DNA from 3 places in the Geodermatophilus sp. SYSU D01176 genome. Region 1 is predicted to be linked to each of the others. Evidence: riboswitches for the same ligand, from Rfam matches in the RefSeq annotation. Region 1 holds a riboswitch; each other region holds the start of a gene.

Region 1 (7,447 bases):
CGGTCGACCAGGTCGGCCGGGCCGACCGCGGTGGTGGTCGGCATGATCACCGCCCCGAGCTTCATCACCGCCAGCATCGACTCCCACAGCTCGACCTGGTTGCCGAGCATCAGCAGCACCGGGTGCCCCTTCCGCACGCCGCGCCCGGCGAGCCAGGCCGCCAGCTGGTCGGAGCGCCGCGACATCTCGGCGAAGGTGCGCTCGGTCGACGTCCCGTCCTCCTCCACCAGCACCAGGGCGGGCCGGTCGTTGCCCCGGGCGACGGCGTCGAACCAGTCGACCGCCCAGTTGAACCGCTCCCCCAGCTCCGGCCAGCGGAACTCCGCGACCGCCGCCTCGTGCCGCTCGCGCAGCTCCAGCAGCCGGTCGCGGGTCGCCCGGTAGGTGTCGGGAACGTCCATCGGGGGTCCTCCCTGTGCCTCGTCGCGCGCCGGCCCGCACCGGTCGCCGGCGGCTACCGGATGGTCGGACGTCCGAATAGTTTGTGGCCGGGCTCACTGTAGGGCCCTCCCGCGAGACGGCCGAGCCCGAGGAGACGAGCGTGTTCGACGAGACGCTGACCAGCACCATCACCCGGGCCCGCCGGCACGCGCTCGGTGACCTGCTGCGGCGCTCCGCGGCGCGGGTGCCGGGGAAGACGGCCCTGCGCTACCGCGACCGCTCGTACACCTACGCCGAGCTCGACACCGTGGTCGACCGCACCGCCAACGCGCTCACCGCCCGCGGCGTGGCGCGGGGCGACCGGGTGGCGCTGCTGTCCCACAACGACGACGGGTACGTGGTGCTCACCTTCGCCCTCGCGCGGCTGGGGGCGATCGCCGTCCCGGTGAACTTCATGCTCCAGGCCGGCGAGGTGGCCTACATCCTCGAGCACTCCGGGGCGACCGGCGTCGTCGCCGAGTCCGCACTCCTGCCCGTGGCGCAGGCGGCGATCGAGCAGGCCGGGCGCTCGTCCGCCATCCGCGTCCGCGGCGTCCTGGGCGCCACCGCCTCCCAGCCCTCCCCGCGCCTGCCCGCCGGCTGGGAGGCGTTCGAGACCTGGGCCGCGCACGACGACGCCACCCCGCCGCAGGTGGACGTCGCCGACGACGACGTGCTGCAGCTGATGTACACGAGCGGGACCGAGTCGCGACCCAAGGGCACGATGATGACCAGCCGCAGCCTGATCGCCCAGTACGTCAGCTGCATCGTCGACGGCCGCTACACCGCCCGGGACGTCGCCCTGCACGCGCTGCCGCTGTTCCACGTCGCGGCCCAGCACTGCTTCCTCGTGCCGAACCTGTACCTGGGCGGGACGAACGTGGTCCTCGGCGGGCCGGACCCGTCGACGGTCCTCGAGACCGTCGAGCGGGAGCGGGTGACCAGCCTGTTCTGCCCGCCGACGGTGTGGATCGCACTGCTGCGCCACCCCGACTTCGACCGCCGGGACCTGTCCTCGCTGGCCACCGGCTACTACGGCGCGTCGATCATGCCGGTGGCCGTCGTCGAGGAGCTCCGCCGACGGCTGCCCGACATGGCGTTGTTCAACTTCTACGGGCAGACCGAGATGTCCGCGGTCGCCCTCGTGCTGTCGCCGGAGGACCAGCTGCGCAAGCCCGGGTCGGCCGGCACCGCCGTCGTCAACAGCGAGACCCGGATCGTCGACGACGCCGACCGGCCGGTGGGCCCCGGCGTCGAGGGCGAGATCGTGCACCGCAGCCCGCACGCCACCGCCGGCTACTGGAACGACCCGGAGAAGACCGCCGAGGCCTTCCGCAACGGCTGGTTCCACAGCGGCGACCTCGGCGTGATGGACGAGGACGGCTACATCACCGTGGTCGACCGCAAGAAGGACGTGATCAAGACCGGCGGGGAGAACGTCGCCAGCCGCGAGGTCGAGGAGGTGCTCTACCAGCACCCCGCCGTCGCGGAGACCGCCGTCTTCGGCATCCCGCACCCGACCTGGATCGAGGCCGTCGCCGCGGTCGTCGTCCCCCGGGAGGGACGGGCGGTCGACCCCGACGAGCTCGTCCGCTTCTGCCGGGAGCGGCTGGCCGGCTACAAGACCCCGCGGTACGTGACCGTCGCCGACGCCCTGCCGAAGAACGCCAGCGGCAAGATCCTCAAGCGCGAGCTGCGGACGACCTACGCGGACCTGGCCGGCTGACCGGGCCCGGCGCGTCCCGCCGGGCCCCTCCCGGAGGCGTCCGTTACCGTCGGGTACGTGTGGCGCGGACCACACACCCACGCATCCCGAGGGGCGACCTGTGCTCTACACCGCTTACCAGTGGCAGCAGCGGCTGACCGCTCCGGCCCGCACCACGTCGGCGATCACCGCGCGGGCCCTGGAGGCCCTCCCGGCACCGCTGGCGGCCCTGCCCGGTGCCCGCCGGGTGCGGGCCGCCTGCCGGATCGTCGCCGACGCCCGGCCCACGCACGTCCGCCCCGAGTGGGGCATCGACTCCGTGGACGTCGACGGGCGGGCGGCCGAGGTGGCCGTGGAGCCGGTGCTGTCCACGCCCTTCGCCGACGTGCTGCACTTCGTCAAGCCCGACGTCGCCGGCCAACCGCAGGTGCTGGTGGTGGGCCCGATCTCCGGGCACTTCGCCACGCTGCTCCGGCCCACGGTCCGCACGCTGCTGGCCGACCACGACGTGTACGTCGTCGACTGGCACAACGCCCGGGACGTCCCGGTGGCGGCGGGCCGGTTCGGGCTGGACGAGTACATCGACCACGTCCTGCAGGCGCTGCGGCACCTCGGCCCGGACACCCACGTGCTGGCCGTGTGCCAGCCGTCGCCGCTGGTGCTCGCGGCCGTCGCCGTGCTCGCGGCCGCCGGCGACCCCGCCCAGCCCCGCAGCGTCACGCTGATGGCCGGGCCCGTCGACACCCGGGTCAACCCCAACCGGGTCAACGACAACGCCGGTCGCCACCCGCTCGCGCTGTTCGAGCGGCTGCTGACCACCCCCGTCCCGGCGCAGTACGCCGGGGCCGGCCGGCGGGTCTACCCCGGGGTCGCCCAGCTGACGGCGTTCATGTCGATGAACCCGCGGCGGCACCTGAACGCCCACCTGGCGATGTACCGGGCCATGGTCGCCGGCGACGAGGTGACGGCGGCCGACAAGCGGGCCTTCTACGACGAGTACGGCGCGGTCATGGACGTGCCCGCGGAGTTCTACCTGGAGACGCTGCAGCACGTCTTCATGGAGCACGCCCTGCCCCGCGGGACCTTCACCTGGCGCGGGCAGCGGGTCGACCTGTCCGCCATCGAGCGGACCGCGCTGCTCACCGTCGAGGGTGCCCAGGACGACATGTGCTCCCCCGGCCAGACCGAGGCGGCGCACGCGCTGTGCACCGGGCTCCCGGAGGAGCGCAGGCGCCACCACCTGCAGCAGGGCGTGGGCCACTACGGCGTCTTCGCCGGCTCCCGCTGGGAGGCCGAGATCTACCCGGTGGTCCGGTCCTTCATCGCCGAGCAGGAGGACGCGCACACCCCCGTCCCGGCCGGCTGACCAGCCGCTCCTGAGCCGGGCCGCCACCGGGGAGGTCGGCCCGGCTCAGGGCGTGGCGCCGTCAGCGGCGGTGCAGGCGGCGCGGGGGGCGCCGGCTCACGGGCGGGTCGCGACGAGCGCCGTCCAGCAGCCGGCGAGGCGCGTCTCCTGGCCGACGACGGTCAGCCCCGCCGCCCGGCAGGCGGCGGCGACGCCGTCCGCGGTCGGGCGGTCGCCGTCGGCGGGGTGCCGGGAGACCGCCCGCAGCGGCCGGCTGTCGACGAAACGCGCCGTCATCTCGCACGAGTAGAACCGCCCGCCGGGGCGCAGCACCCGGGCCGCCTCGCCGACGACGTCCCGCCAGGCGTCGGCGTGGTGCAGCACGTGGTAGCCGAAGACCGCGTCGTAGGAGCCGTCCGGCGCGGCCAGCGCCGTCGCGTCGCCGCGTTGCACGTCGACCCGGCCGGCCAGGTCGCGCACCGCCTCCCGGCACGCCGCGACGCTCGCGTCGTGGCGCTCGACGCCGTCGGCGTGCGCGGCTCCGAAGACCCCGAGCGCCAGGCGCAGCCCGGTGCCCCGGCGCCCGGTGCCGAGCTCGAGCACCCGGCCGCCGGGCACCCGGCCACCCAGCCGCAGCAGGACGGGCGCCTCGACGCGGCGCTGCACCAGCGCGCGGACGCGCGAGTCCACCCACAGCCGGTTGGCGTCGACGTAGGTCGGGGGGACGGAGCGGGGGGACCTGGTCGGCATCGTGCGGTCGTGCCCGGGCGGCACCGTGCCGAACCGTGCCGGGGTCAGCCCAGGTAGTTCACGTGCGGGTGGTCCATGTGGTTGGCCGTCGCGCTGCCCCGGTCCGCCATCGCCTTCCAGGCGCCCCCGGGCGAGGACAGCATCCGCTGCTGCCAGATGATGTAGTCCACGCCGAGCTCGTCCCAGTGGGCGATGTGGTACTCGACGATCGCGTCGCCGAGCGCGGAGTCCGACATGACCATGTAGTCCAGTGCCAGGCCCGACGGGTGACCGCCCGGGTCGGCGGCGCTGGGCCGGGTGCCGCCCAGGGTGATCGAGTCGGCGCCCGGCACGTTGCTGACGACGGCGTTGGCCGCGGCCTGCACCACCGCCGCGACGGCGCCCGCGGAGTTCGTGATTCGCGCGACCGTGCCGGCCGCGGCGGCGACCCCGGGGGCGGCCGCCGCAGGAGCGGCCTCCCCGGCCTGCGCGGCCGCGGTCTCCGCGGCGGCGGCCACGGCCTCGGCCTCGGCGGCGGCCCGCGCGGCGGCCTCGGCCTCCGCCTTCGCCTTCGCCTCGGCCTCGGCCTTCTGCCGGTCGAGCACCGCCTGGTCGGCGGCGGCCTGGGCCTGCTGGGCGGCGGCTGCGGCGGCCTCGCGGCTGCTGCGGCTGGCGGCGAGGTCCTGCAGCGGCTGCAGCTCGGCGGTCACGTCGACGGGGCCGGACCGGGCGGTCAGCCCGAGCTCCTGGGCGACGCCGACCGTCCCCGCCGGCGCGGCCTCGGCCTGCGCGGCCGGCTCGGGGCCGACGACGACGGCGGCCAGGACGGCGCCGGTCGTGGCCATCCCCAGGTACAGGGCGGGACGACGGCGGGAGCGGGCGGGACGGCCCGAGGTGGTGGTGCGGCGGTCCATGGGGTTCGCGTTCTCCGGGGGTGCGGGCGCAGCGGCGCTCGAGGGCGCGCGGGTCTGCGGCGGTCTGCGGGCAGCGGGGCTGCGGCCGTGCGGCGGCGAGGCCTGTGCGGGCGCACCGGGGAAGCGGCGAGGGGCCGGTCGAGCGGAGGTGCTCGGAGCTCGGTGGACCCGCGGGCGGCGTCGCTGCGGACGGTCGCGTGCGATCAGGTGCGCGGGCGCTCCGGGATCCGGGGCCGGCGGGGCGGTGCGTCAGGGCGCGGGCACGCCATCCGGCGGCTCTCCACTTCTTCCGTGAGCCGCCTACCGAGTTAGCTGACGGGTTCGGGCGGGAAGCAGCCCTACCTGCCCCCGGACGTGCGTCCAGGAGCGGGATTCACCCCAGTACTGCGATGGGTCCCCGGCTCGCCCCTGAGGGCGACTCGGCGGCGCCCGCTCGGGCACCCCTGTGGGGGCGTGACGACCGACCGGACTCCTCGACGGTAGCTGGCGTTATGCAGCTGTGACAATCCGCGGCCGCGGATTCGTCAGGTGACACGCGTCGCCCACCCCCCGGATCGCAGGCCGGAGGGTGTAGGGGTCACCTGCGACCGACGGCGGTCAGCGCGGCCGCGGCGAGGACGAGCGGGACGGTGAGCCAGAGCAGTCCGGGCTGGGGACCCGCGTCGTCGGTCACCCCGCCGCCGAGGAGGGGTGCCAGCAGACCGGCACACCCCCACGAGGTGAAGACCCGGCCGTAGGCCGCCGGGAAGGCCCGGGGGCCCACCCGGTCGGCCGTCAGGGCCGGGACCAGCGCGGAGACCGCCCCGTAGGCCAGCCCGACGACGAGGAGAGCGGTCAGGACGACGACGGGCGCGACCTCCACGGCGAGCCCGGCGAGGGCGACCGCGGTGGTGGCGAGCGCGGTCGCCAGGGCGGGGACGCGCCCGACCCGGTCCGACCACCAGCCCGCGCCGAGGCGGCCGGCCAGGTTGCCCAGGCCCAGCAGGGAGACCGCCGCGCCCGCGGCCCCGGCACCCAGGCCCGAGGCGGAGGCGAGCGGTGCGGCGACGGCGAACACCACCAGGCCGGGCGCGGCACCCCCGGCGAAGAGGACCCACAGGGCGCCCACCGTCGTCCTCGGCACCGGCTCCCCCGGGGGACCGGGGTGCCGGTCCATCCCCGCTCCGCCCGGGACGAGGGCGGCGGCGAGGGCGAGCAACCCGGCGACGACCACGGCCAGGACGGCGAGGCAGGTCCGCCAGCCGACCGCCGGGAGGACGTGCGGGGACAGCAGGCCGAGCAGCACCGGCCCGGCCGCGTACGCGCCGACCACCAGGCCGCTGGCCGTGCCACGGCGGGCAGCGGGCACGCGGGAGGCGAGGGCGACCGCGACGCCGTAGGCCAGCCCGTTGGCCGCACCGAACAGCAGGCCCACCCCCAGCCACGGGGCGCCGCGCCACGGCACCGCGGCGGTCACCCCCAACCCCGCTCCCGCGGAGAGGGCCGCCGCGGCGAGCAGCCGGCGTGGTCCCACCCGCGCCAGCAGGCGGCCCACGCCGAGCAGGACCAGGGTGAACACGCCGAGGGCGAGCGCGAACACGGCCGGGCCGCTGCCCCGCGGCGCCCCGACGGCGGCCACCACCGGGGACGCCACGAGGCTCCAGGCGAACAGCGTCCCGACCGCGAGGTTGGCCAGCACGCCGGAGGCGACCAGGCGGACCGTCCCCGGCCCGCCTGCGGGGTCCCGGGTCACCGCGACGGGGCGCGGGCGGACCGGCGTCCGCCCGCGCCCGCCGGCGGCTGCCCGGTCAGGAGGTGACGCAGACCTGCCCTCGGTCCCGGCGCTGGGGACCCCGGCCGCCGGGCCGGATGTCCTCGTCGAAGATCTCCGTCGGCAGGAAGACCGAGCAGCAGGCGTTGGGGATGTCCACCACCCCGCCGATCCTGCCCTCGATCGGCGAGGTGCCGAGGATCAGGTAGGCCTGCTCCCCCGTGTAGCCCCACTTCTCCAGGTAGCGGATGGCGTTGAGGCAGGCGTTGCGGTAGGCCAGCGTCGCGTCCATGTAGACGTTGGTGTCGTCGCGGTGGTCGACCGAGACGCCGATGAACGTGAGGAACTCCGAGTAGCGCGGCTCCACCCGGCCCGGCATGAAGATGGGGTTGGTGGTGACGCCGTAGGTCTCCATGCCGCCCTTGATGAGGTCGACGTGGAAGTCGATGAAGCCGCCCATCTCGATGGCGCCGCAGAAGTTGATCTCGCCGTCCCCCTGGCTGAAGTGCAGGTCCCCTCCGGACAGCAGCGCGCCGTCGACGTACACCGGGTAGAAGACCCGGCTGCCGCGGGTGAAGTTCTTG
Region 2 (7,447 bases), on a different contig from region 1:
CTACAACGAGAAGCACAACGAGGCCAACGGCGAGGGCAACAACGACGGTGAGAGCCACAACCGCAGCTGGAACTGCGGGGTGGAGGGGCCGACCGTCGACAAGAAGGTCCTCACCCTGCGCGCCCGGCAGCGGCGCAACTTCCTGGCCACGCTGATGCTCAGCCAGGGCGTGCCGATGCTGCTGCACGGCGACGAGCTGGGCCGCACCCAGCAGGGCAACAACAACGGCTACTGCCAGGACTCGCCCCTGACCTGGATCCACTGGGACGAGGTGGACGAGGGGCTGCTGGAGTTCACCAAGCTGGTGACCCGGCTGCGCCACGACCACCCGACGTTCCGCCGTCGCCGCTTCTTCCACGGCCGCCCGGTGCGCCGGGGCCAGGACGACCCGGTGCAGGACGTCGCCTGGCTGACCCCCTCCGGTGACCTCATGACCGAGGACGACTGGGACGCCGGCTTCGCCAAGTCGCTGGCCATGTACCTCAACGGGCACGGCATCCGGTCCACCGACGAGCGCGGTGAGGACGTCGTCGACGACCACTTCTACCTGGCGTTCAACGCCTCGCACGAGCCGATGGACTTCTGCCTGCCGTCGGAGGAGTACGCCGGCGCGTGGACCGTCGTCCTCGACACCGCGCAGATGGACGAGGTGGAGCCGCGCGAGCTCAAGCCCGGCGAGACGCTGACGCTGGCCGACCGGTCCATGGTCGTGCTGAGCGCGCCCCGCCGCTCGTGAGCGCCGCCACGGGGCCGGCGGCCGGGTCGCAGGGCGAGCCGCTCGACGACGGAGCCCGCCGTCGGGACGTCCCCACCGGGACCTACCGGCTGCAGGTCACCGCCGACTTCACCCTGGACGACGCCGCGTCCCTGGCCGGCTACCTGGCCGACCTCGGGGTGAGCCACGCCTACGCCTCGCCGCTGCTGCGGTCGGCGTCGGGCAGCACGCACGGCTACGACACCGTCGACCACGCGCACATCGACGAGTCGCGCGGCGGGCAGGCCGGCTTCGACCGGCTGGTCGCGGCGCTGCACGAGCACGGGCTGGGCCTGGTGCTCGACCTGGTGCCCAACCACATGGGCGTCGCCGACGCGGCGGAGGCCCCGTGGTGGTGGGACGTGCTGCAGCACGGCCGGGGGAGCGCCCACGCGGCCGCGTTCGACATCGACTGGGACTTCGGCGGCGGCCGGGTGCGCATCCCGGTGCTGGGGTCGGCGGACGACGTCGACAAGCTGGAGGTGGTTGACGGCGAGCTGCGGTACTACGACAACCGCTTCCCCCTCGCCCCGGGCACCGGCGAGGGCACCCCGCAGGAGGTGCACGACCGGCAGCACTACGAGCTGGTCGACTGGCGGCGGGCCGACCGCGACCTCAACTACCGCCGGTTCTTCGCGATCAACACCCTCGCCGGGCTGCGCGCGGAGGACCCCGAGGTCTTCCGCGCGACCCACGAGCTGGTGCTGCGACTGGTCGGGGCCGGCGCGGTCGACGGGCTGCGCATCGACCACCCCGACGGCCTGGCCGACCCCAAGGGCTACCTCGACCGGCTGGCCGAGGCCACCGGCGGCCGGTGGACCGTGGTGGAGAAGATCCTCGAGCCGGGCGAGGACCTGCCGGAGAGCTGGGCGGCCGCCGGGACGACGGGCTACGACGCGCTCGCCGAGGTCGACGACGTGCTGGTCGACCCGGCGGGCGAGGCGGTGCTGAGCGCGCTGGACACCGAGCTCTCCGGAGCCCCGGTCGACTACGCGCAGCTGGTGCACGGCTGCAAGCGCGAGGTGACCGACGGGATCCTCGGCTCGGAGGTGGCCCGGCTGGTGCGGGTGATCGGCGAGCTGTCCGGCATCGACCGCGCGCAGCAGACTGAGGCGCTGGCCGAGCTGCTGGCGAGCTTCCCGGTCTACCGCACCTACCTGCCCGACGGCCGCGAGCACCTGGACGCCACCGTGGCCGACGTGCGGGAACGCCGTCCCGACCTCAGCGCGGCACTGGACGCCCTGCACCCGGTGCTGTCCCAGGCCGGGACCGAGGCGGCGACCCGGTTCGAGCAGACCAGCGGCCCGGTCATGGCCAAGGGCGTGGAGGACAGCGCCTACTACCGGTGGGCGCGCTTCGTGGTGCTCAACGAGGTGGGCGGCGACCCGGCCCGGTTCGGCAGCACGGTGCAGGAGTTCCACGAGGCGCAGCAGCGGCGCGCCGAACGCAGGCCCGCGTCGATGACCACGCTGTCGACCCACGACACCAAGCGCAGCGAGGACACCCGCGCCCGGCTGGCCGTGCTGGCCGAGCTCGGCGCGGAGTGGGCCGACCTGGTCCGCGGGCTGGTGACGCGCCACCCGATGCCCGACCGTCCGCTCGCGCACCTGGTGTGGCAGAACCTGGTCGGCGCGTGGCCGCTGTCGCGGGAGCGGGCGCACGCCTACGCGGAGAAGGCGGCGCGCGAGGCGGGGACCTCGACGACGTGGACCGACGTCGACGAGGAGTTCGAGTCGGCGCTGCACGAGATGGTCGACGCCGCCTACGACGACGAGCGGACGAACGCCGAGATCGAGCGGTTCGTCGCCCGCATCGCGCCGTTCGGCCGGTCCAACTCGCTGGCGCAGAAGCTGCTGCAGCTGACGATGCCCGGGGTCCCTGACGTGTACCAGGGCACCGAGCTGTGGGACCTCTCCCTGGTCGACCCCGACAACCGCCGTCCGGTCGACTACGAGCAGCGCCGCCGACTGCTGGCGCGGCTGGACGAGGGCTGGGTGCCGCCGGTGGACGACGCGGGCGCGGCCAAGCTGCTCGTCGTCTCCCGCGTGCTGCGCGCCCGGCGGGAGCACCCGGAGTGGTTCGGCGGGTACGCACCGGTGACGGCGACCGGGCTCGCCGCGGACCATCTGGTCGCCTTCGACCGGGGTGGCGTGGTGTCCGTGGCGACCCGGCTGCCGGTGGGGCTGTCGATCGCCGGCTGGGGCGACACCGCGCTGCAGCTGCCGACCGGCGCCTGGCGGGACCTGCTCACCGGCGGACGCTTCGTCTCCGACGCCGGCGGCCTCCCGGTGGCCGCACTGCTCGAGCGGCTGCCGGTCGCCCTGCTGGTCCGCGACCGAAAGAGGTAGAAGGACCCCGTCCTAGCCACCCTTCGCAAGCTCAGGGGGTGCCCTGGACGGGGCCTCGCCCCACCCTTCGCAGGCTCACGGTGGGACTGGGACGGGGCCGACTGAGATGCAGTTCACGTCCCCGCGGGTGCGCGCGTGCTGGCGGGGACGTGACCAGGCGATCCGTCCGACAGCGGTCCCGACGACCGGCCGGGTCACCCGCGATGCTCCTGGGGCACCGGGTGAAGGTCCGTGACCTGACCGTTACGTTGTCCCGGCATCCCCCATCAGGGACCGGGTGCCGGAGCCGATCCGCCGAACCCCGTCCGTCGGCTGCCGTACCTCCTGCACAGCCAGGACGGGGGTGGGGGACCCATCTCGGTGCGCGGCCGGTCCGGCCGGGCACCTCGGGGTGAAGCCGTGTGCGCACGGCCGGGGCACCGATCGCTCCGAACCCGACAGCTCACCTCGCAGGCGGCGGATCGGGAGCTCCCCCATGCGTTCGTCCTCGTCTTCCCGCATGCCCGCACGCGCCCTGCGCCGTGGCGCCGTGGTGCTCGGCGGCGCCGCCGCCGTGTCCCTCGGCGTCCTCGCCGCACCGGCCTCGGCGGCCGCCCCGAACGACTGGGACGCCGTCGCGCAGTGCGAGTCCAGTGGCAACTGGGCCATCAACACCGGCAACGGCTACTACGGCGGCCTGCAGTTCAGCCAGAGCACCTGGGCCGCGTACGGCGGCACGGAGTACGCCCCGCGTGCCGACCTGGCCACCAAGGACCAGCAGATCGCCGTCGCCGAGCGCACGCTCGACGGGCAGGGCCCGGGCGCCTGGCCGACCTGCGGCAAGGCCCTCGACCCCTCAGCCCCCGAGGCGGGCGCGGCTCCGGCCGCGCCGGCCCTGGCGGCCGCCCCCGCACCGGCGGCTGCCGGCGGGGCGACCTACACGGTGCAGGCCGGTGACACGCTGGGCCGCATCGCCTCGGAGCAGGGCGTGGCGGGTGGCTGGCAGGCGCTGTACGCCGCCAACGACGACCAGCTGAGCGACCCGAACCGGATCGCGGTCGGCGAGGTGCTGCAGCTGCCGTGAGTTCTGCCGGCGGCCGGGGGACGCGCTCCCCCGGCCGCCGGGAGCCAGGCACGTCGAACGCCAGAGGCCCAGGACCCGGCGACGGGTTCTGAGCCTCCGGCGTCCACCGGCTGGCCACTGGACGGACTCCTTGCTCGAAGGCGGAGCCGGACACCTCGCCGCGCCGCCGGGTCCCGTGACGGCACGCAGCCCGTCGGTCGGCTCCCCGTCGAGCAGACACTCCCCGCCGGTCCCGGTGTCGAGCAGGGACCCCAGGTCGAGGAGGCTGGCGTCGGCCCCACCGAGGCGGCTCCGACGCCAGCCGCCCCGGGCCGGGTCATCGATTGGCGATCACTGGGAGTAGTGGGGGGGGGGGGGGGGGGGGGGGGGGGGGGGGGGGGGGGGGGGGGGGGGGGGGGGGGGGGGGGCGGGCGCCGCGGGGGGCGGGGGGGGGGGTGGCTTGTTTTGGGGTTGGGGGGGGGTTGCCGGCGCCGGGCCGGGGCCGGGGGCCGGCACGACACAGACCAGGGACCCGCTCATGGAGCACCGCCCTCTCACGCGCCGTGACGTGCTCAAGGGGACGGTGTGGGGTGCGGCGACCCTGGCCCTTCCCGCCGCCGGCTCGGCGAGCCCTGCTCGGGCATCGGAACTGACCGCGGACCACCTGCCGCGGCCCTACACGCCCTACGACAGGTTCGTGCAGCCGCCGGTGCTGCGGCTGCCCGACGCTCCCGGCAGCCGCCCGGTGGTGCAGGTCGTGCAGGGCCCTGCGTCGGTGAGGCTGCTGCCGCCGCCGGCACCGGAGACGACGATGTGGGTCTACAACGGCTCGTATCCCGGACCGACGATCAAGGTCAAGCGCAACCAGCCGGTCACCGTCCGTCAGGTCAACCGGCTGCCCGCCCACCACCCGCTCTTCGGGTACGAGTTCGCCACCTCCACGCACCTGCACGGGTCGCCATCGCTGCCCCCGTTCGACGGCTATGCCAACGACACGAGCCGGCCGGGCTTCTTCAAGGACTACGAGTACGACAACCAGGAGGACGCGCGGACCCTCTGGTACCACGACCACGCTGCACACCACACCGCCCCGAACATCTACACCGGGCTGGCCGCCCAGTACCACGTGCTGCCCCTGGCAGGGGAACCGACCTTGGGTCTCCCTGTGGACGACGAGTTCGACGTGCCCCTGGTGATCAGCGACGCGGCCTCTCGCGCCGACGGCCAGCTGCTCATGGACCAGCACAGCACCTCGGGGGCCATGGGCGACGTCATCCTGGTCAACGGGGTGCCCTGGCCGGAGGTGCCCGTCCGGCCGCGTACCTACCGGTTCCGTCTGCTCAACGCCTCGGTCGCCCGCGGCTACCTCCTCCAGCTGACCGGCGGCCTGCCGATGAAGGTGGTCGCCACCGACGGCGGTCTGACTCGTCGCCCGGTCGACGTCGATCGGCTCAAGCTGGGCATGTCCGAGCGCTACGACGTCCTGGTCGACTTCGCACCCGCCGCCGGCCGGCAGGTCGAGCTGCGCAACCTCGGTGTGCCGAACACGACCGACCACGAACACACCGGCCAGGTGATCGCCTTCCGGGTCGGCACCGACCCGGCTGGCCCGGACACCGCCCTGCTCGAGGACGAGTGGCCCGACGTCGACCCGGCCGGGGTGCTCGCGCTCGACCCGGCCGACGCGGTCACCACCCGCCGCCTGCGGTTCGACCGCCGGGGCGGGGTGTGGACGATCAACGGTTCGACCTGGGCGGACGTGGAGAACTCGGGCTTCCGGCAGGCGATCGCCGAGCCCCAGCGCAACACCGTCGAGGTGTGGGAACTGGAGAACTCGTCCCGGCGCTGGTTCCACCCGATCCACCTGCACCTGGTCGACTTCCGGGTGCTCGACCGCAACGGCCGGCCCCCGAGCGGGTACGAGGACGGACCCAAGGACGTGGTCTACCTCGGCGAGGGCGAGCTGATCCGCATCGCCGTGCGGTTCGGGCCGCACACCGGCCGCTACACGATCCACTGCCACAACAGCAGCCACGAGGACCACATGATGATGCACCAGTTCTGGGTCAAGGACGGCGCCGACGAGGGCCTGGACCCCCTCGACCCCCGCTTCGCCCCTCGGCCGACCTGACGGGCCGAACCGGCGCGTGCGTGTGGTCGACCACCGCTTCGTTGTGACGCTCGCCATCGGGGACTGCACACGGAGCGATGTGCTCGAGCGCGGGTCACGAACGGGGATCCAGCTCCCCGGCCGCCGGGCTCCGGCCTCTCGACCCCGTCTCGGGGGCGCGGCGATGTGCGGTCGTGGCGGGTTGAACCCGCGTCCGAGAACGCGCCGTGGCCGCACACCACCCGGGGCGGCGCTCCCGACGGCCGCCGCCGTCGAGCAGCCGGACCGGCCAGCCGCAGGACGTCGTCGATGGCCACCGTCACGACCGGAGGCCGGGCTCACGTGGTTGGCGGCGCTCCGGGCGGGCACAACCCCCCGGAACGTCGCCGAACGACCCCGATCTCCCCTGGAGGCCCCTGCATGTCCGCTGCCGTCGAGTTCGCCGTCTGGGCGCCGGTCCCGGAGCGGGTCCGGCTGCAGGTCGACGGGTCGGTGCACGAGATGCGCCGGGACGACGGCGGCTGGTGGCGCGCCGAGGTCGAGGCCGGCCCCGAGGCCGACTACGGCTTCCTGCTCGGGGACGACGACACACCCCGGCCGGACCCGCGCTCGCGCCGCCAGCCCGAGGGGGTGCACGGCCTCTCCCGCCGATACGACCCGGCGTCCCACGCATGGGGCGACCGCGCCTGGACCGGACGGCCCCTGGCCGGCGGCGTGGTCTACGAGATGCACGTCGGCACGTTCACCGCCGAGGGCACGCTGGACGCCGCCGTCGGCAAGCTCGACCACCTGGTCGGCCTCGGCGTCGACTTCGTCGAGCTGCTGCCGGTCAACGGCTTCGACGGCACGCACAACTGGGGCTACGACGGCGTCCTCTGGTACACGGTGCAGGAGAGCTACGGCGGCCCCGCGGCCTACCAGCGCTTCGTCGACGCCTGTCACCAGCGCGGCCTGGGCGTGATCCAGGACGTCGTCTACAACCACCTGGGCCCGTCGGGGAACTACCTGCCGCTGTTCATGCCGGTCTTCAGCGAGGGCGGCGCCAACACCTGGGGCAGCTCGGTGAACCTCTCCGGCCCGGACTCCGACGACGTGCGCCGCTACATCCTCGACAACGCGCTGATGTGGCTGCGCGACATGCACGTCGACGGGCTGCGGCTCGACGCGGTCCACGCGCTGGTCGACGAGCGGGC
Region 3 (7,447 bases), on a different contig from region 1:
TGGGCCTCGGCACCGGGTCGATGGCGTTGTCGCTGGTGGCGACGGTGACCGGGCGCTGGTTCGTGGCCCGCCGCGGCCTGGTGTCCGGCATCCTCACCGCCGGCGGGGCGACCGGGCAGCTGGTGTTCCTGCCGCTGGTCGCCTGGGCCGACACGACCTGGGGCTGGCGGTCGGCGTCGCTGGGCACGACCGCGGCCGCGCTGGCCGTCGTCCCCTTGGTGCTGTGGCTGCTGCGCGACCGGCCGCGCGACGCCGGCGTCGTCCCCTACGGCGGGACGGCGGCCGACGACGTCGACCCGGTGCGCACCGGCGCGGCGCGGACGGCGGTGCGCGGGCTGCTCTCGGCTGCGCGGACGACGCCGTTCTGGCTGCTGGCCGGGGGTTTCTTCATCTGCGGGCTGTCGACCAACGGGCTGGTGCAGCCGCACTTCATCCCCGCGGCGCACGACCACGGCATGCCGATCACCACGGCGGCCGGGCTGCTCGCCGTCGTCGGCATCTTCGACATCGCCGGCACGGTGCTGTCGGGCTGGCTGACCGACCGCACCGACCCGCGGGTGCTGCTGCTGGCCTACTACGGGCTGCGCGGCCTGTCGCTGTTCCTGCTGCCGGCCCTCTTCGGACCCGACCTGCACGTCAGCATGGTCGCGTTCATCGTCTTCTACGGCCTGGACTGGGTGGCCACGGTGCCGCCGACGCTGGCGCTGTGCCGGGAGTTCTTCGGGCCGCGGGCGCCGGTGGTGTTCGGCTGGGTGTTCGCCTCGCACCAGCTGGGGTCGGCGTTCGCGGCGTTCGGCGGCGGCGTGATCCGCGACGTCACCGGCTCCTACGACCCCGCGTGGCTCATCGCCGGCGCGCTCTGCATCGCCGCGGCGGCCATGTCGTTCCTCATCCCACGTCGTCCGCCGGCCGCCGGGACCGTCCTGCCCACCGACCGTGAGGAGGCCGCGGCCGCCCAGGCCCACGGCTGAGCCAAACCCCCGCGAGGTGCCTTTCGCGCGAAAGGCACCCGTCAGCAGGTGCCTTTCGCGCGCGGAAGGCACCTGGCACGTCCGGGCCTGTGGACGACGGGAGCCCGCGGCGCCGCGATCGGACAGGCTGCGCCGGTGCCCACCCCCCGCCGCCTCCTCACCGGCGTCTTCCTCGGCAGTGCCGCCGTCGCCGAGGGCTTCCTGACCCGTGGCCAACTGCGCGTCCGCAGCTACCACCGGCTCGCTCAGAACGTCTACGCCGACCCGTCACTGGAGCTCGACCACCAGTTGCGCTGTCGTGGGGTCGCCCTGCTGCTGCCGCCCGAGGCGCGGATCGGCGGGCACTCGGCAGCAGCCTGGTACGGGGCTCCCTTCGCCGGCCTGATCGACCCGGTCACCGTCGTCTGCCCGGAGTCCACGCGGTGGACCGGCCCGAGGGGCGTCCGGGTGCACCGCACCGTCCTGGACCCGGGGGACCTCGCCGTGGTCGACGACGTCCCGACGACCACGGCACTGCGGACGGCCTGGGACGTCATGGCGCTCGAGCCCCTGACCACCGCGGTGGCCGCCCTCGACGCGATGGCCCGCGCGCACCACGTCGCGGTCCCCGGCCTCCTCGCCATGGCCGACCGGGGTGCCGGCCGCTGGGGCGTCAGCCGGGTGCGGCGGGCCGTCAGGTACGTGGACCCCCGCGCCGAGTCGGCCCCGGAGTCGCGCCTGCGGGTCTGCCTCGTCCTCGACGGCCTGGAGCCGGTGCCCCAATACGAGGTCTTCGACGGCGGGCAGTTCATGGCTCGTGTCGACCTGGCGTTTCCGGAGGCCCGCCTCGCCGTCGAGTACGAGGGGGCCCACCACTTCCTCGGGACGCAGGTCGACGAGGACGCGGAGCGCCTGGCGCGACTCCGTGCGGCCGGCTGGCGGGTCATCCGCGTGGCCGCCGCGGACATGCGGGACCTCGCGACCCTCATCGCCCGGATCCGCGCCGCGCTCGCCACCGTCTGAGGTGGGGGGGGGGGGGGGGGGGGGGGGGGGGGGGGGGGGCGCCCCGGGGGGGGGGGGGGCCCCCCCCCCCCCCCCCCCCCCCCCCGCCACCGGCAGGAGACGCCCGTGCCCCTCTACGAGTTCCGCTGTCCGCAGTGCGGCCCGTTCGACCTGCGCCGCGACATGGCTGACGTCGCCGACGCCGCCGTCTGCCCCTCCTGCGACCGGCCGGCCCAGCGGGTCTACACCGTCTCGGGCGGCCGGCCGTGGAGCGGGCCCCTGCGCGACGCCGGGAAGGCCGACCGCGCGCGCGTCGAGCGGGCGCGCAGCGGCGAACCGGTGGTCACCGGCCCGCCGTCCGGGCGCCGGCTCTCGCGGCGGGGCGGCCACCACCACTGAGGACGGCCGAGGGCCGCCCCCGCGGTGCGGGGACGGCCCTCGGCGGCCCTCCTGCACGGTCCCGCCGCCAGTGTGGTGAGGTGCTGGAACGGCCTCCTTCAGGGGCCCGCGCCGAGCGTGCGAGGCGCGGGGGAAGGGTGGTCCTTCTAGTACCAGCCCTTGGCCTGCGAGTGCGCCCAGGCGTCGCAGGGGGTGCCGTAGCGGTTCTCGATGTAGATCAGGCCGGCGTCGATCTGCCGGTAGCCGTCCGACGTCTTGGCGATGCCGGTGCTGGCCCAGGTCGAGTTCAGGAACTGCGGGATGCCGTAGGCGGTGCTGGTGGGGTTCTGCGCGTTGGGGTTCCAGCCGCTCTCCTTGCCCCACAGCTTCTCCAGGCAGCTGAACTGCTCGGCGCTGCCGACCTTGCTCATCGCGTAGTCCTTGAAGGAACCGCGCGGCGCCGGGGACGACGAGCCGCTGCTGGCCGCGGGGGCCGGGGCAGCGGCGGAGGAGGCGGCGGCCTGCTCGGCGGCCGCGCGGGCGGCGGCCTCGGCGGCGGCCTGCTCGGCGGCCGCGCGCTCCGCGGCCTCGCGGGCGGCCTGCTCGGCGGCGGCCTGCTCGGCGGCCTGGCGGTCCAGCTCGGCCTGCTCGGCGGCGGCCTGGACCTGCGCGGCCTGGGCCTCGGCGGCCTCGCGCTGGCTGCGGGAGGCGGCGAGGTCCTGCAGCGGGGCCAGCTCGGGGGCGCCCGGGGCGGCGAGCGGCGCCTCGGCGGTGATGCCCAGCTGCTCGGCGACGCTCACGGAGGCGGGGACCGTCTCGGTCTCGGCCTCGGCGGCGGGCTGGTTGCCGACGACGGTGCTGACGACGATCGCGCCGGCCGCGGCGGTGGCCAGCAGGATCGCCGGACGCCGGCCGCGGGCGGGCAGCCCCAGGCGGCGGGCGGGGCGGTTGGTGGCGGGATCGGTGGTGGCCGGGACGGCCGGGAACTGCTGGGTGTCCATCAGGTGGGGGTGCTCCGTGGCGAGAGGGCGCGCGGGATGGACCCCCCTGGCGGAGGGCAGCCCGGTGCGGCGCGGTCTACGGGGGGTGCCGGCGGATCAGGAAGAGCCGGCGGGCGCGGTCGGGTGCCGGGTCAGCTGGCCGGGGAGGAGGCGCGAGGCGCGCGTGGCCGGGCGGACCGGCGAGCCGCGAGGGCCCGGGGGCGGGGCATGCGGAGTGCTCCGTTCTTCCGTGAGCCGCCTACCGAGTTAGCTGACGGGTTCGGGCGGGAAGCAGCCCTACCGGCCCGCGAGAAGGACTCGCGGGCGGGATTCACCCCAGTACTGCGGTGGGTCCCCGGCTCGCGCCCGCTGGCGGCGGACACGACTCGGCGGCGCCCGGTCAGGCTCCCCGAACGGGGACGAGACGACCGACCGGACGTCAGCCACCGTAGGCGTCGTTACCGTCCCGTGACAATGCCGCGAACCACATCCGAAACGTGAGTGACGTCGCACTCCGGCACCCGCCGCCCCTCTCGGGTGAGCCGGACGTGGGGAATACCGGCCGGCCGGATACGTTGCACCGGCCGGTAGTTGCACTCTCAATCACACGGAGACCGACATGCAGTTCGGCGTCTTCTCGGTCAGCGACATCACGACCGATCCCACCGACGGCCGCACGCCCAGCGAGGCGGAGCGGGTCCAGGCGATCGTCACCATCGCGAAGAAGGCCGAGGAGGTCGGGCTCGACGTCTTCGCCCTGGGCGAGCACCACAACCCGCCGTTCTTCTCCTCCTCGCCGACGACCACGCTGGCCTACATCGCCGCGCAGGCCACGCGGCTGCAGCTGTCGACGGCGACCACGCTGATCACCACCAACGACCCGGTGAAGATCGCCGAGGACTACGCGATGCTGCAGCACCTGGCCGGCGGCCGGGTCGACCTGATGATGGGCCGCGGCAACACCGGCCCGGTGTACCCGTGGTTCGGGCAGGACATCCGCAACGGCATCCCGCTGGCGGTGGAGAACTACGCGCTGCTGCGCCGGCTGTGGGACGAGGAGGTCGTCGACTGGTCCGGGCAGTTCCGCACGCCGCTGCAGGGCTTCACCTCGACCCCGCGGCCGCTGGACGGCGTCCCGCCGTTCGTGTGGCACGGCTCGATCCGCTCCCCGCAGATCGCCGAGCAGGCCGCCTACTACGGCGACGGCTTCTTCCACAACCACATCTTCTGGCCGAAGGAGCACACGGCCCGGATGGTGCAGTTCTACCGCCGCCGCTTCGAGCACCACGGCCACGGGGCCGCCGACCAGGCGATCGTCGGGCTGGGTGGGCAGGTGTTCATGCGGAAGAACTCGCAGGACGCGGTGGACGAGTTCCGGCCGTACTTCGACAACGCGCCGGTCTACGGCCACGGCCCCTCGCTGGAGGACTTCTCCCGCGAGACGCCGCTGACCGTAGGCTCCCCGCAGCAGGTCATCGAGCGCACGCTCGGCTTCCGCGAGTACGTCGGCGACTACCAGCGGCAGCTGTTCCTCATCGACCACGCCGGCCTGCCGCTGAAGACCGTGCTCGAGCAGCTGGACATGCTCGGCGAGGAGGTCGTGCCGGTGCTGCGCCGCGAGTTCGCCGCGCTCAAGCCCGCGCACGTGCCCGACGCCCCGACCCACGCCTCGCGCGTGGCCGCCCGTGCCGCCGTCACCACCCCGGAGGAGGTCTCGGCATGACCACCCGCACCCTCGCCGTCGTCAGCGGGGGGCTGTCGACGCCGTCGTCGACCCGGCTGCTGGCCGACCGGCTCACCACCGCGACCGTCGCCGCCCTGCGCGAGCGGGGGGACGACGCGACCGTGGAGGTCGTCGAGCTGCGCACGCACGCCCGCGACCTGGCCGACCACCTGGTCACCGGGTTCGCCGACGAGTCGCTGCGCGCCGCGATCGACACCGTCACAGGCGCCGACGGGCTGATCGCGGTGACGCCGGTGTTCTCGGCGTCCTACAGCGGGCTGTTCAAGACGTTCTTCGACGTCCTGGACAGGGACTCGCTCACCGGGACGCCGGTGCTGCTCGGCGCCACCGCCGGCACCGCCCGGCACTCGCTGGTGATCGAGCACGCCATGCGGCCGCTGTTCGCCTACCTGCGCGCCGTCCCGGCGCCGACCGGCGTCTTCGCCGCGTCGGAGGACTGGGCCGGTGCCGGTGGGGTGGACGCCGAGCTGGCCCGCCGGATCGACCGCGCGGCCGGTGAGCTGGCCGACCTGGTCGCCGGCCGACCGTCCGCGAAGCGTCCGCTGGACCCGTTCGCCGACGTGCCCTCCTTCGAGGAGCTGCTCCGCGGCGCGTGAGCCGGTCCCCTGGCGGCGGTTTCCGCGGGAACCGCCGCCAGGGCGTCACCGGACGGCGTCCTCCGAGGGGACGGCGGACCCGCCCTGCGGGGCCTCGGCCGTCATGATCCGGACGATCTCCGCCCGGTCGTCGGGTGAGGGCAGCCCCCACCCCGGCTGGTAGCCGTAGACCTCCCCCAGCGGTGTCGACGCCGTGCGCCCGGTGAGCACCTCGACCGAGGAGGAGTCGATCAGGCCCGGGTGCTCGACGCCGCAGGCCTCGGCGACCTTGACCAGGTCGCGGCGCAGCGTCCCGATGTAGTTCGCCGCCCGCACCGACTTCAGCTGCGGGTCCAGACCGTGCGCCAGCCAGGGGTTCTGCGTGGCGACGCCGGTGGGGCAGGTGTCGGTGTGGCACTTCTGGGCCTGGATGCAGCCGATCGCCAGCATCGCCTCGCGGCCGATGTTCACCATGTCGCAGCCGAGCGCGAAGGCCACGATCGCGTTGTCGGGCAGGCCGAGCTTCCCGGCACCGACGAAGGTGACCTGCTCGTGCAGCCCCGCGCGGGCGAACACCGCGTGGACCCGGGCGAAGCCGAGCTGGAACGGCAGGGACACCGAGTCGGTGAAGATCAGCGGTGCCGCGCCGGTGCCGCCCTCGCCGCCGTCGACCGTCACGAAGTCCACGCCGCGGCCGGTGGTCGCCATCAGGTCGGTGAGCTCGTGCCAGAAGGTCATGTCGCCGACGGCGGACTTGATGCCGACCGGCAGCCCGGTCTCGGCGGCGAGCAGCTCCACCCAGTCGAGCAGGCTGTCGGTGTCGGAGAACTCCGCGTGCCGCGACGGGCTGATGCAGTCCACGCCCTCCGGCACGCCGCGGGCGGCCGCGATCTCGGCCGACACCTTCGCGCCCGGCAGGACGCCGCCCAGGCTGGGCTTGGCGCCCTGGCTGAGCTTGACCTCCAGGGCGCGCACGGGCGCCCCGGCCACCAGGTCCTTGAGCCGCTGGAGGTCGAAGCGGCCCTGCTCGTCCCGGCAGCCGAAGTAGGCGGTGCCGATCTGGAACACCAGTTCCCCGCCGTGCCGGTGGTGCACCGAGAGCCCGCCCTCGCCGGTGTTCTGCATGCACCCGGCGAGCGCCGCCCCGCGGTTGAGCGCCTCGATCGCCGCGCCGGACAGCGACCCGAAGCTCATCGCCGAGACGTTCACGACCGAGGCCGGCCGGAACGCCTTCGCCCGGCCGCGCGGACCGCCGAGCACCTTGGCGCTCGGCAGTTGGACGTCGTGGCCCGCGTGCACGGAGGTGGGCGGCACGGCGCGGCCGAACGTGCGGTGGTTGATGACCGGGTAGCCGGCGGTGAACTCCAGGTCGTTGTCGGTGCCGAAGCCGAAGTAGTTGTTCTCGTGCTTCGCCGACGCGTACACCCAGCGCCGCTGGTCGCGGGTGAACGGGCGCTCCTCGTTGTTGCCCGCCACGAGGTACTGGCGCAGCTCCGGGCCGATCGACTCGAGCAGGTACCGGGCGTGGCCGATCACCGGGAAGTTGCGCAACAGGGTGTGCTCGCGCTGCAGCAGGTCACGGGCGGCGACCGCGGCGAGACCGGCGAGGCCGGCACCGGCGAGCCGGAGGGTGCGTCCCATCGCGCCACGATGTCACCACGGGCCCGGTCGCGGTGGGTCCGTCGCGACCGGGCCCGGCGGTTTCCGCGGAAATCGCCGGAGGGGGCGTCAGAGGAAGAGGCTGAGCACCAGCGCAATGAGGAAGCCGATGGTGCCCAGCAGCGTCTCCATGACCGTCCAGGTCTGCAGCGTCGTCTT

The links. Region 1 has a riboswitch for cyclic di-AMP ahead of ACI78Z_RS00480 (hypothetical protein). Riboswitches for the same ligand answer to the same signal wherever they lie in the genome.
Region 2: linked by a shared signal. The riboswitch ahead of ACI78Z_RS06645 (transglycosylase family protein) and the one ahead of ACI78Z_RS00480 (hypothetical protein) in region 1 are both predicted to bind cyclic di-AMP.
Region 3: linked by a shared signal. The riboswitch ahead of ACI78Z_RS05205 (aggregation-promoting factor C-terminal-like domain-containing protein) and the one ahead of ACI78Z_RS00480 (hypothetical protein) in region 1 are both predicted to bind cyclic di-AMP.

What each region holds. Positions count from the first base shown of each region.
Region 1 covers NZ_JBJGYN010000001.1:88,995-96,441, reverse strand. Annotated here, with positions in the region: gene ACI78Z_RS00500 (AMP-binding protein) at 1-401, opposite strand, end outside; gene ACI78Z_RS00495 (acyl-CoA synthetase) at 542-2,146, shown strand; gene phaZ (polyhydroxyalkanoate depolymerase) at 2,247-3,491, shown strand; gene ACI78Z_RS00485 (class I SAM-dependent methyltransferase) at 3,588-4,220, opposite strand; gene ACI78Z_RS00480 (hypothetical protein) at 4,265-5,113, opposite strand; cyclic di-AMP (ydaO/yuaA leader) riboswitch at 5,396-5,548, opposite strand; gene ACI78Z_RS00475 (MFS transporter) at 5,691-6,845, opposite strand; gene fmdA (formamidase) at 6,901-7,447, opposite strand, start outside.
Region 2 covers NZ_JBJGYN010000008.1:9,999-17,445, reverse strand. Annotated here, with positions in the region: gene glgX (glycogen debranching protein GlgX) at 1-736, shown strand, start outside; gene treY (malto-oligosyltrehalose synthase) at 733-3,102, shown strand; cyclic di-AMP (ydaO/yuaA leader) riboswitch at 3,406-3,573, shown strand; gene ACI78Z_RS06645 (transglycosylase family protein) at 3,602-4,165, shown strand; gene ACI78Z_RS06640 (multicopper oxidase family protein) at 4,683-6,275, shown strand; gene treZ (malto-oligosyltrehalose trehalohydrolase) at 6,675-7,447, shown strand, end outside.
Region 3 covers NZ_JBJGYN010000005.1:103,325-110,771, forward strand. Annotated here, with positions in the region: gene ACI78Z_RS05190 (MFS transporter) at 1-971, shown strand, start outside; gene ACI78Z_RS05195 (endonuclease domain-containing protein) at 1,107-1,973, shown strand; gene ACI78Z_RS05200 (FmdB family zinc ribbon protein) at 2,079-2,351, shown strand; gene ACI78Z_RS05205 (aggregation-promoting factor C-terminal-like domain-containing protein) at 2,498-3,331, opposite strand; cyclic di-AMP (ydaO/yuaA leader) riboswitch at 3,552-3,698, opposite strand; gene ACI78Z_RS05210 (LLM class flavin-dependent oxidoreductase) at 3,930-5,033, shown strand; gene ACI78Z_RS05215 (FMN reductase) at 5,030-5,650, shown strand; gene ACI78Z_RS05220 (FMN-binding glutamate synthase family protein) at 5,696-7,270, opposite strand; gene ACI78Z_RS05225 (GntP family permease) at 7,358-7,447, opposite strand, start outside.